3 regions of the Cytobacillus sp. BC1816 genome follow, and region 3 is predicted to be linked to each of the others. Evidence: riboswitches for the same ligand, from Rfam matches in the RefSeq annotation. Region 3 holds a riboswitch; each other region holds the start of a gene.
The links. Region 3 has a riboswitch for S-adenosylmethionine ahead of ACR42H_RS23950 (methionine ABC transporter ATP-binding protein). Riboswitches for the same ligand answer to the same signal wherever they lie in the genome.
Positions count from the first base shown of each region.

Region 1: it holds a riboswitch for S-adenosylmethionine, as region 3 does, so the genes downstream of both, ACR42H_RS23350 (methionine ABC transporter ATP-binding protein) here and ACR42H_RS23950 (methionine ABC transporter ATP-binding protein) in region 3, are expected to answer to the same signal.
Region 2: it holds a riboswitch for S-adenosylmethionine, as region 3 does, so the genes downstream of both, ACR42H_RS06400 (homoserine dehydrogenase) here and ACR42H_RS23950 (methionine ABC transporter ATP-binding protein) in region 3, are expected to answer to the same signal.

Region 1 is NZ_CP195611.1:4,593,379-4,597,563, reverse strand. It holds gene ACR42H_RS23355 (O-acetylhomoserine aminocarboxypropyltransferase/cysteine synthase family protein) at 123-1,439, shown strand; SAM riboswitch class I at 1,580-1,683, shown strand; gene ACR42H_RS23350 (methionine ABC transporter ATP-binding protein) at 1,837-2,862, shown strand; gene ACR42H_RS23345 (methionine ABC transporter permease) at 2,855-3,523, shown strand; gene ACR42H_RS23340 (MetQ/NlpA family ABC transporter substrate-binding protein) at 3,536-4,185, shown strand, end outside.
Region 2 is NZ_CP195611.1:1,195,885-1,200,069, reverse strand. It holds gene ACR42H_RS06410 (cation:proton antiporter) at 1-184, opposite strand, end outside; gene ACR42H_RS06405 (hypothetical protein) at 477-710, shown strand; gene ACR42H_RS06400 (homoserine dehydrogenase) at 1,041-2,258, opposite strand; SAM riboswitch class I at 2,371-2,472, opposite strand; gene ACR42H_RS06395 (NUDIX hydrolase) at 2,550-3,188, opposite strand; gene ACR42H_RS06390 (general stress protein) at 3,403-4,017, shown strand; gene yhbH (sporulation protein YhbH) at 4,076-4,185, opposite strand, start outside.
Region 3 is NZ_CP195611.1:4,710,850-4,715,034, reverse strand. It holds gene ACR42H_RS23960 (PLP-dependent aminotransferase family protein) at 1-763, opposite strand, end outside; gene ACR42H_RS23955 (DMT family transporter) at 877-1,791, shown strand; SAM riboswitch class I at 1,864-1,962, shown strand; SAM riboswitch class I at 2,065-2,165, shown strand; partial or broken gene ACR42H_RS23950 (methionine ABC transporter ATP-binding protein) at 2,275-3,305, shown strand; gene ACR42H_RS23945 (methionine ABC transporter permease) at 3,295-3,945, shown strand; gene ACR42H_RS23940 (MetQ/NlpA family ABC transporter substrate-binding protein) at 3,964-4,185, shown strand, end outside.

The DNA of each region.
Region 1 (4,185 bases), 120 kb from region 3:
AAAGGTTAAAGAGCAGCCTTTCAGACGGTTCGTCTTATGCTTGCCGCCGATAAGCGGGCGCCTTGCGCTTTTCTTAGTTCTTCAATAAGAAATACTAAAATTTTTATAGAGGAGAGAAAGCAATGACTGATAAACAAAAAAATTACCGTTTTGAAACAATTGGAGTACATGGGGGACTGAAGCCAGACCCTGTAACTGGCGCAAGGGCGTTACCGATTTACCAGAATAATGCTTACCAGTTCAAGAATACAGATCACGCTGCAGATCTCTTTGCTCTTAAAGAACCAGGATATATTTATAGCAGGATACATAATCCGACTGTAAGTGTATTTGAGGAAAGAGTGGCCTTGCTTGAAGGAGGAGTTGGGGCCCTGGCTCTTGCAAGCGGACAGTCTGCCATTACGCTTGCCATTTTAAACATAGCTGAAGCAGGGGATGAAATTATTGCTGCGTCCAATTTATATGGCGGTACTTATAATTTGTTTGCAGTCACACTTCCCAAGTATGGAATTAAAGTGAAACTGGTAGATCCAAAAGATCCGGAAAATTTCCGTAACGCAATGACAGATAAAACAAAGGCCATTTTTGCCGAAACGATTGGAAACCCAAGCTTAAAAATCCTGGATATTGAAAAGGTTGCAGCAATTGCACACGAGAATGGTGTGCCTCTAATTGTCGATAACACCTTTGCTACACCTTATCTATGCAGGCCTATCGAACATGGTGCTGACATTGTTATACACTCTGCGACTAAATGGCTGCTCGGTAATGGAACCACAATGGGAGGAATTATAGTAGATGGCGGAAAATTTGACTGGAATTCCCATAAGTTTCCGGGCTTTACAGAACCTGATCCGAGCTACCATGATATTGTCTATAGTGAAGCAATTGGCGAGGCGGCCTATATTATCAAAGCGCGCGTTCAGCTGTTAAGAGACTTAGGTCCTGCTATGAGTGCGCAAAGTGCATTTCAATTTACATTGGGGCTTGAGACTTTGCATGTACGTATGAAAGAGCATGTTGCCAATACGAAAAAAGTAGTGGAGTATCTAGAGGCGCATCCAGCTGTTAATTGGGTGCTTTATCCTGGGCATGAAAGCCATCCGGACAAAAAATTGGCGGATAAATACTTGCCTAAAGGAGCTGGAGCTGTGGCTGTGTTTGGAATTGCTGGCGGAAGAGAAGCTGGGGCCAAGCTAATAAACAGCCTGCAGCTTTGGGCACATGTGGCAAATGTCGGGGATGCTAAGAGCCTGATTATCCACCCTGCAAGTACCACTCACCAGCAGCTGGATGAAGAAGGTTTAAAAGCTGCGGGAGTGCCGGAGGATCTAATTCGAATTTCTATCGGAATCGAGAATGCGGAAGATTTGATTGAAGATCTGGAACAGGCGATAGAAGCAGCTGCAGGCATTACATCACTTGCTGCGAAGGCATAAAGGAAAATTTACCATTCATTTTTTTCCGAAAGTTTAAAATTTCTTCGTTGACACCTTTTTGATAGCTGTGATACGATAGCAAACGTAATTAATAAACTGCTAAATTTATTTAAAGTATTAATTGAATATAAATCGTTACGCTCTTATCAAGAGAGGTGGAGGGAAGTGCCCTATGAAGCCCGGCAACCGTCAATTAATTGAAATGGTGCCAATTCACTCAAAGCATAGCTTTGACAGATGAGAGAAAGGACTTAATTTTTAATGCCTTTCTGCTCATGTGCAGAAAGGCATTTTTGCTTTTAGCGCATGAAAGCCTATAAGGAGTAAAAAATAGGGAAATAAAAGCAGTCTAATAATTATAATCTGTATCTTTCGATTAAAGAGGTGACAATTCACGTTGATTTATATAAAAGATGTACAGAAGATTTTCTCTTCAAAGAAAGGCCAGGTAAAAGCAGTTGACGATGTAAACCTGGAAGTAAAAGAAGGAGAAATCTTCGGAGTTATCGGATATAGCGGTGCAGGTAAAAGTACCTTGATCCGCATGCTGAATGGGCTGGAGCTTCCTACCCATGGCAGTGTGACAGTTGCAGGCAATGAGGTTTCAAAGATAAAGGGAAGCAAACTAAGAAAAGCGCGTCAGGAAATAAGCATGATCTTCCAGCATTTCAATCTATTATGGTCGAGAACGGTAAGGGAGAATATCGCTTTTCCGCTTGAAATCGCTGGTATTTCCCGGCAGGAAAGGCTGAAAAGGGTTGATGAACTCATTAAACTCGTTGGCCTTGAAGGAAGAGAAGATGCCTATCCTTCCCAGCTCAGCGGCGGTCAAAAACAAAGGGTTGGAATTGCCAGAGCCCTTGCCAATAATCCAAAAGTACTGCTTTGTGATGAGGCGACATCTGCACTTGATCCGCAGACTACAGATTCCATTTTGGAGCTGCTTGTTGACATCAATGAGCGTCTGGGCTTAACGATTGTCCTAATTACTCATGAAATGCACGTTATCCGTAAAATCTGCCATCGGGTTGCAGTCATGGAAGGTGGTCGAATTGTTGAAATCGGGCCAGTATTGGATGTGTTTAGGAATCCAAAAGCTTTGATAACAAAGCGGTTTGTTCAGCAGGTGACAGAGCCTGAAGAAACTAAGGAAACGGTTGATCACCTGGTCGATTTGTATCCAAAAGGAAAAGTAGTGCAATTAGGGTTTGTGGGCGAATCAGCTGAACAGCCATTGATTACAAACCTGATCCGTAATTTCCAGGTAACCGTAAATATACTTCAGGGAAAGATTTCCCAGACGCAGAACGGTTCCTACGGTACTTTATTCATTCATGTTGATGGAGAGGCAGAGGAAGTTGCAAAAGCGATTGAATTTATTCATTCTCAGCAGGTGGGCGTGGAGGTGATTTCCAATGCTTAACGAATGGTTTCCAAATGTGAAGTGGGACTCCATGTGGGAAGCTACAATGGAAACTCTTTATATGACAGCTATTTCTGTTCTCGCAACTTTTATTTTAGGTGCAATTCTGGGACTGCTGCTCTTCCTGACCTCCAAGGGCAACATTTGGGAAAACGCAGCAATTAATAAAATTATTTCAGCTTTCGTCAACATATTCCGCTCAATTCCGTTTATCATTCTGATCGTGTTATTGATTCCATTTACCAAGCTTCTTCTTGGGACAATGATCGGGGAAGATGCAGCACTGCCTGCATTAATTATTGGTGCCGCCCCGTTTTATGCCCGTATGGTGGAAATAGGCTTGAGGGAAATAGATAAAGGTGTAATTGAAGCGGCCAAGTCTATGGGTGCAAAAACAAGCACAATTATCTGGAAGGTTCTGCTTCCGGAATCAATGCCCGCCCTTGTTTCAGGAATTACGGTTACAGCCATCGCGCTGGTAGGCTACACAGCCATGGCCGGTGTCATCGGTGCTGGCGGACTTGGAAACCTTGCTTACCTGGAAGGATTCCAGAGGAGCCGCAGTGATGTGACGCTTATGGCGACTGTCATTATTCTAGTAATTGTATTTATCATCCAGTTTATTGGAGATATCATAACAACAAAATTAGACAAACGTTAAGGAGAGATTTATATGAAAAAGTGGTTATCACTTGCTCTTGCACTTGCAGTAGCACTTGTTCTCGCAGCTTGCGGGACTTCAGAAGAAGACGGCAATGCCGGTGAAGGCGGAGAAAGTAAAGAAAGCACTAAAATTACAGTAGGGGCTTCCAACGTACCTCACGCTGAAATTCTTGAAGAGGCAAAGCCATTGCTTGAAGAAAAAGGCTTTGAACTTGATGTTGTGCCATTCCAGGATTATGTATTGCCAAACCAAGCACTTGAGTCTAAAGAGCTGGATGCAAACTATTTCCAGCATATTCCTTACCTTGAGTCACAGAAAGCTGAACATGGATATGATTTTACAAATGCAGGCGGAATTCATATTGAGCCAATCGGAGTATATTCTCAAAAATATAAGAGCCTTGACGAACTTCCTGAGGGTGCATCAATCATCATGAGCAACTCAGTAGCAGACCATGGCCGTATTCTCTCCATGCTTGAAGCAGAGGGACTTATTACTTTAAATGAAGATGTGGAAAAAACCGAAGCAACTCTGGATGATATTAAAGACAATCCTAAAAAGTTAAAGTTTGATACTGAATATGAAGCGTCACTTCTTCCTCAAATCTATAATAATGGAGAAGGGGATGCAGTCCTGATCAACTCCAATTATGCAATTGA
Region 2 (4,185 bases), 1.8 Mb from region 3:
GAATCAAGCCAATTTCACCTGCAGCTTCAATTAATTTCGCCTCTTTGTAGAATCCAAAAAAACCGATGCCAGCTCCTAAAATAATATAAATAACGATATCGGGAATTCTTAAGATCTTAATCCCGATTATGGCAGTTATATAAAGGGCAATAAAAATGAGCCCAATTGCAAGAGGCAAATTCATATTCCGTATTTCATCCTTTTCTGAATCTGTATTTTTACGGACTTCAATACCCTCTTTGTCTGAATTTCACTCCTGTCAGTTAGATCCAAAATCGGATAGAACAAATTGTGTACTTCCCTCCAAGGATTGTTTTTTCGATTGTGCTTAATCTCGGCAATGAATACTAAAATATTGATATAGAGAAAATTCGACAGGTCCCTGGCACCAATAAAATTTGTCGATAAAAAAACAAGCTATATTACTGGACTTTTTTTATTAAAGCGTTTATTTTACTATAAAAAGGCAATATTCTATGTATAAGTTCAATAAAACGGAATGGGATGGTGTTACGATGGCAGACAAGAAAAATGTTAAAACTCCCGGCAAAGATCTCAATATTGGTGCGAATGTTTCATTAAACGGCCTGGTAACAGCTGTTTTTGATAATATGGTCCATGTCCAGATTGGTGCTAAGATTGTAACGGTCCATGTAAAAGACCTTTATTCTGGATTAAATAAACCTTTATTAAAAAACCAGCAGGCATAAAGTGAAACTTCAATCAGTGGGGGGCTTTATACCCCACTGATTGTAAGTTGAGGCCCACAGGAAGTGCGGATTACAAAGACGTTGACACAGGAAAAGGAAAGCTGCGGCAGCGATGCATAGCTTTTTGGAGGACGTGGCGTTTTTAGTCTTTGTTCTGCTGTCTGGCCTTTATGGGCAGTTGGACTCCCGCTTACCTCTTTCGATTCCTCTGAGTCTTGAAGAGGGGGGCATACTGCCCGTTAGACTTCGATAACATCCACCATCTCTAAACATACTTCAGGAGGGGCAGCTCATAAGCTTGCCCCTCCTGTTTTTCATTATGTTTTCAGGTTATACTGTTTGTACCTGTTTATTTTCCTTTGCAGCCGGAGCATAGTCTCCAAGCACCTGATAAGCCTTCAAATCTGATGTATCTAATAATGACACAGCTTCCAATGATGCCTTAAAGATGAATACTTCTTTTGACACTTTGCTGATTATTTCACACCCCTCAGGCAATTCCGCTTTATCAGCATCACCCCAAATAATCCAAACTGGCTCGTAAATAACAGTTCCCTCCGGCCTGCCTTCCTCAAAGACTGAAGGAATATCCCCTCTGCCTACATGAATCAAATCTTCAATAATTGCGCTAGCTGTCGGAAACATGCCGGCTCCAGGACCCTGCAAGCTGATATTCCCGACTATATCCGCATCAATTGAAACTGCATTTTGCACTCCTTCTACTCTGTACAAGGGATGTTCCTCCCCCGTCAAGACCGGTTTTACAGTACAGCGGATAGTATCTTTTTCCCTCTCAATCGATGCTACATGTTTAAATTTCAGTCCCAGGGAATCAGCCATACGAATTTGTTCAATTGTAATGTCAGTAATGCCTTCTCTAACAGATTTTCCTTGCGCCGGTGCTTTCCCAAACACCAGCTCACTCAGAACAACCGCTTTGTAAAAAGCGTCATATCCTTCGATATCATTTTTGGGATCGGCTTCTGCATATCCTTTTTCCTGAGCTATTTTCAGTGCTTCTTCAAATGATAAGTTCTCTTCGCGCATACTTGTCAAAATGAAATTCGATGTGCCATTTAAAATTCCTTCTATCCGTTCAATCTTGTTGGCATTCAGCAGCTGCTTAATAGTCTGAATTATAGGGATTCCGCCTCCTACTGTTGCTTCGAATCCTAATGATACATTATTCTCTTTTGCGAGCCTAGTAAGCTCACTTCCATGGAATGCAAACATCTCCTTATTTGCTGTAATGACATGGCATCCTCTCGATATTGCCTGGCGCAGATACGTATACCCTGGTTCCCTGCCAACAATGGCATCAATTACGACATCAAGCTTAGGAAGGTCAATAATATCTTGAAAGTCATCAGTTAAAAGCACCTCATCATCAGGCACAGAATGCTTACTCACATTTTTGACAAGGATGGCAGAGACCTTCACTTCTTTCCCGAATATTGCCTGAAGCCTTCCCTGATGTTTGCTGATCGTTTCATACACTCCTTTTCCAACTGTTCCAAACCCCAATAGCCCAATCGTTATCGCTGACATTTCTCATTCCTCCTGGTTCATGTTTAAAGTACAGATACTTATAAAAACAAAAAAACCCTTCCGTCTATTACAGACAAGAAGGGGTTTGAATTTACTTTCCGTTCATTCCGCCTTCTTATCTTCGGAAAATGATTTCCTCTGAATTTGGCACCGTGCATAAATGCTGGTTGCCGAGGCTTCATAGGGTCAGTCCCTCCGCCTCTCTTGATAAGAAGTTTCTAAGTATTCAATTTATATGAATCATAAACATTTATAAGGACTGCGTCAACCTTTTTTGAAAAAATATTTTCTTCAAACGCTTTCATTTTCCTCGAAATCTTCAATAATGATTTCAAGAAAATGCTTAAGAATTCTGGCAGTCATCCCCCAAATAACCTTATCCTCAAAAAAGTAAAATACTTCTTCTACTTTCCTTGTCTGCCAATTGTAATTTTCGCCTCCGGCAATCAAGTCAAAAGGAAAATTTTCTTCGGGCTCTACTTTAAAATTCACGTGATACGTTTCCGGCTTTACTTTTTTTAGAAAGGAAAGAGGCACGGTAAAAACTTCTTCTACTTCGTCAGGGTTTGGCACGATCTGATCAGGATTATGGATAATACCTGCATAAGGGTAAATAATTTGTCCGAAGGAAATCATGTAATCCAACGGGGACACATCTGTGATGCTGTCTTCACTTATGCCAAGTTCCTCTGAGGTCTCACGGATGGCCGTATGCTCCTCATCCCTGTCTTCCGGATCTATTCTTCCGCCGGGGAAACAGACCTCCCCAGGCTGCCTTCTCATTGTAAGTGAACGCACCTCAAAAAGGACATGTGTCTCCTTATTCATCTCAACAAGCGGAAGCAAAATAGCGAATTTTGAAAATCGCTCACTCCCTAAAACGACTGGGGTCCTGTTACTTAATCTTTTAGCCAGTTTCTCAATCTCCATATCCCCACCTCCAGCAGCAATTCCAATTTATTGGCTATTACCTTTATCATACTGTATTTACTGTGTTTTATTAATTCATACGGCTTGTACCATGTAATGATCCAGGACAGTCTATTATTTTGATGACTGTCCGCCCTTCAAAATATAAAAGAAAGTTTCTCCTCCTGCAATTCAGGGAAAATAGAAAATACAATATGACATGAGGAGTGAAAACATGAAGAAAAATATATTAGTAGGCGGGTATGATACACAGGAAGAGCTGAGAGATGCTATTGAAGGGGCAGAGTCAAACGGGTATCAGAAAGACAACCTGGTGATTGTTTCAAAAGATGGTGCGAATCTTGAAAGCTTTGCAGACAATTATGGAGTGAACTTGCGAATAGTCGGATCCCAGGAGCTCGGCAATCAGCGCTTTCTTGATTCAGTGAAAGCCCTTTTTATGGGAGAAAATCCAGCCACAAGTTCAGGAATGGATCCTGATAAAAAAGATGGTACACGGTTTGATGACCATGACCTGGATAAATACGCAAGCATGGTGTTTGATGGAAAATATGTCTTAATCGCAGATTACTACGGGAACTATCCTACTTCCCAGGAAGACAATCAAACGATCAGTGCTGTAGACTCAGAAGGAAACCTCGAAAGCGCTTCAGCACGGGAAGTTGTCCATGAAGCAGATATCAAAACACTGGAAGATAAATCCAGCAACTCATGTGCTGCCGATCATCAGGAAATCAATCGTGTTCACTTTTCCCCCAAGTCTCTTGATGTGAAAACCAGTGCTGAATTAAACTGGGATGATCGGCTTACAAAGGAAAGGCTCAAATAGCAATTGGCCCCCCGTATGGGGTCTTTTTTTAGAAATAAAAAAGAGAGGTTCCCCTCTCTTAAGCATACTTCTTCTTATCTTCCTCCTCTTTGAAGAAACTCTTCATTGCATGGAATACATCTGCTTTTTGCTTAAGGATATAATAGCGAAAATCCTCATTTTTAATAT
Region 3 (4,185 bases):
TGGATTTCCCTTTTTCATATTTCTTCAAAGAGATGCTTTTCGTAATAATTCCCTCCTTATCCATTGGCAGGCCTTTTAAATTCATGCCTGATGAACGGAAGAGCTGTAATGAATATAAGTAAGAGGGCTTTTCCAGAAATACGGGTGCCCCTCTTTGCACAAGGCCCAGTGAAACAAGCTGAAGGGCTTGCAGACCTCCAGAAACAATAAGTATGGAGGAAGGAGAAGCGTATATTCCGGATGCTGCCAAATACTCACTGACTGCCTGTCTTAATGGCAAATATCCCTTTGGTTCCTCATAACCGAGTTCACTCAATTCATCAGCAGCTTCCTTTAAAACTTTCTGCATCGTTTGCACAGGGAAAATTTCAGGGGAAAGCTCTCCTTTGCTGAGCTGTATAAAAGCGGGATCCATTTCTAAGTCATTAATTTCCTGAACGATTTTTTCGCTTGCTCTGTGTATCCCTGTATCGATATATTCACTCCAGTTGGCAGACTGCCTGGAAGCGAGAAGTGTCCATGTATTATTAATAACCTTAGTGCCAACCCCTGTTTTCCCTTCTATTAGTCCATCTGCAGCCAGTTCTTCCAGAGCAGTGATAATTGTGCTTCGGTTTACTCCAAACTCCTCAGCCAGTTTCCGCTGGCTTGGAATTTTACTTCCGATTGGCCATTCACCTTTGGAAATCTTCTCTTTAATAGTCTCAATAATTTGCTGATATTTTGGCAATTGTGTTGTATCCATCCGCATAACCGCCTTCATGAAAATTGGCTGGCAAAATTCTTTCCTAATTGGTTGAGGACATTGTATCAGTTATTAACTATCATGAAAAGCAGCACAGATAATGGCTGGAAATGTTGATAAGGGGGATGAAGTTGGCTCATAAAAAACTAATGATAATCGGGGCGCATAGTTCTATCATCATTCTATGGGCATCCGCATTCCCGGGAATTCGGGCTGGGCTTGAATCGTACTCCCCGGAGCACCTTGCCCTTTTTAGACTTTTAGTTGGTTCCGCTGCACTTGGTGTCTTAGCGCTGCTGACAAAGATGCGCCTTCCGGATATGAGAGATCTTCCTGCTATTTTTATACTTGGATTCCTTGGTTTTACGGTTTATCACACAGCACTCAACATTGGGGAAAAAACAGTAAGCGCCGGGCCGGCAAGCTTGATTGTATCAATGACGCCGATCTTTTCGGCTGCTTTGGCTGCTCTATTTTTAAGGGAAAGGTTTGGAAGGGTAAGGTGGACTGGTTCCGCAGTCAGTTTTGCGGGTGCCGCACTTATTTCGCTTGGTGCAGGAGGCGGGTTTGAACTCCAAACCGGTGTTTTATTCGTCCTGCTTGCTTCCGTTTCAGAAAGCATCTATTTCGTGTTTCAGACTAAATATTTTAATAAATACGGATTTTTGTCATTTACATCCTATACGGTATGGGCAGGGACTAGTTTTATGCTGATTTATCTTCCAGGGCTTGGTAATGAGATCCTTCATGCGTCGGCCGAATCCACTTTTAGTGTCATCTATTTGGGGATTTTTCCAACGGTAGTTCCATATATTGCCCTCGCTTTTCTTGCGTCCATAGGAGGGACTTCTGAAGCGACAAGCTCTCTTTATCTGACACCAGCAATAGCGTTTGTCATTGCTTGGATTTGGCTGGGAGAGGTGCCGACTATATTATCCATTGCGGGTGGTATGATCGCTCTAGCAGGTGTGATGATTATTCACCGTAAAGATAGCTCCGTTAAAGTAACAGAAATTTTTGAAAATGAATCAAGTGAAAATATTTGAAATAATGATTGACATCCTTTTCTTTAAGGTGGTAAAGTAGTAAGCATATTAAACAACCGAATAATAAAAATCTTCTTATCAAGAGAGGTTGAGGGACTGGCCCTATGACACCTCGGCAGCGGACAGCATGTACCGTGCCAAATCCAGCAAGCATTGCTTGAAAGATAAGGAGAGGACCATTGATAAATGCTGCCCTCTTCTTTCTTTAGAAGAGGGTTTTTGTTTTTATCCGAAAAAAATGCATCAAGATTCTATTCATAAACATATGAATAATTCTTATCGAGAGAAGCAGAGGGAACTGGCCCAATGAAGCTTCGGCAGCAGGCAGACTGCACTGTGCCAAATCCAGCAGGCGATAGCCTGAAAGATAAGGAGGGGACTTCAAAAAACCTCTTCTGATGGAAGGGGTAAATTTCAGGATATAATTCTTAGTTTTCATATAGGGATAATTATATATAACATTTAGAAAAGGAGAGAGGCTGCATGATAGAGTTTCAGAATTTAAAGAAAGTCTATGAAAGCGGAGGCCAGCAGGTAGCTGCCTTAAATGGAATAGACTTAAAGATTAACAAGGGTGAGATTTTCGGAGTCATCGGCTTCAGCGGTGCGGGAAAGAGCTCTTTGATACGCTGTGTCAATTGGCTGGAGAAGCCGACTTCAGGAAAGGTCATTGTCAGCGGACATGATCTGACGGCTTTATCTGTAAGAGAAATTCGCGAAGTGAAAAGAAACATCGGGATGGTCTTTCAGCATTTTAACCTTTTAAACTCAAAAACAGTGTATGCCAATGTGGCGATGCCGCTCACACTGGCTAAGGTCCCAAAAGATGAAATCAAAAAGCGTGTCCATGAACTATTAGAATTCGTGGGGCTTGCAGACAAGGCGAACAGCTATCCTGATCAGCTGTCAGGCGGGAAAAGCAGCGGATCGGAATTGCCAGGGCGCTGGCGACCCAGCCTTCCATTCTATTATGTGATGAAGCAACTTCAGCGCTGGATCCGCAGACAACCAGCTCAATCCTGCAGCTGCTGAAAAAAATAAATAAAGAATACAACATTACTATACTGATCATTACCCATGAAATGTCTGTAATCAGAGAGATCTGTGATCGTGTCGCTGTAATAGAGGCAGGAAAAATTATCGAAGAAGGAACCGTCTTCAATGTCTTTTCCTCACCAAAAACACCAACAGCGAAGAACTTTGTCAGCACTGTCATGAATGATCAAATCCCTGACTCTATTAAAGAAGTGATTGAAAAACAGCAAGGGCTTCAAAAGGTATTTAGAATCAACTTTGTTGGAAATTCTGCCGGGCAGCCGCTCCTCTCGCAGGTTGCCAAAAAGTTTAATATCGACTTCAACGTCCTGTTTGGAAATATTACTGAACTTCAGGGAACGCCGTTTGGTAACCTGATTGTCGAATTCCAAGGTCCGGACAGTGAAATCAGACGTGCTATTCAGTACATCAGCCAGGAAAAAGTTTCAATAAAGGAAGTGACAACACGTGCTAGTTAACCAGGAAAAAATCATCGAAGCCTTAATCGAAACGATTCAAATGGTGGCATTCTCATTGCTGTTTTCAGCTGTTATCGGACTGCCGCTTGGCATATTGCTTGTCGTGACAAGGAAAGGGCATCTGCTGGAAAACCTTGTTGTTTTTAACATCATAAACAGCATTATTAATATTTTCAGATCGGTTCCCTTCATTATTTTAATGGTAGCCATTATCCCCATTACCAGGCTTATTGTTGGAACATCGATTGGTACGGCTGCAGCCGTAGTGCCGCTTGTCTTTTATGCCGGGCCATATATTGCAAGATTTATAGAAAACTCATTGCTTGAGGTAGACCCGGGAGTCATAGAAGCCGCAGAAGCAATGGGAGCAACACCGGGCCAGATAATATTAAAGTTCCTGATTCCAGAAGCACTTAGTTCGCTGGTATTAGGCTTTACAATTGCGACAATCGGATTGGTCGGAGCATCGGCTATGGCCGGGGCAGTCGGAGGCGGCGGGCTTGGTGACCTCGCCATTACCTACGGCTACCAGCGATTCGATACAACAGTCATGCTGATTACTGTTGCGATCTTAGTTGTCATGGTCCAAGGCCTGCAGTCATTCGGAAATATCTTATCCAAAAAAATAAGAAGAAGATAAATTAGGAGGAAACACATCATGAAAAAACTATTCTTAACATTCATTATTTTAGCATTGGCTGTGTTCACTGCAGCATGCTCAAGCACAACTGGCGGAGAAGAAACAAAAAAGATTAAATTAGGTGTCAGCGGATCAGATACACGCATCTGGGACTTTATTGCAGAAAAGGCTGAAAAGGAAGGCATTGAAATTGAGGTTGTCACATTCTCTGACTATGTGCAGCCGAACGTTGCCCTTGCA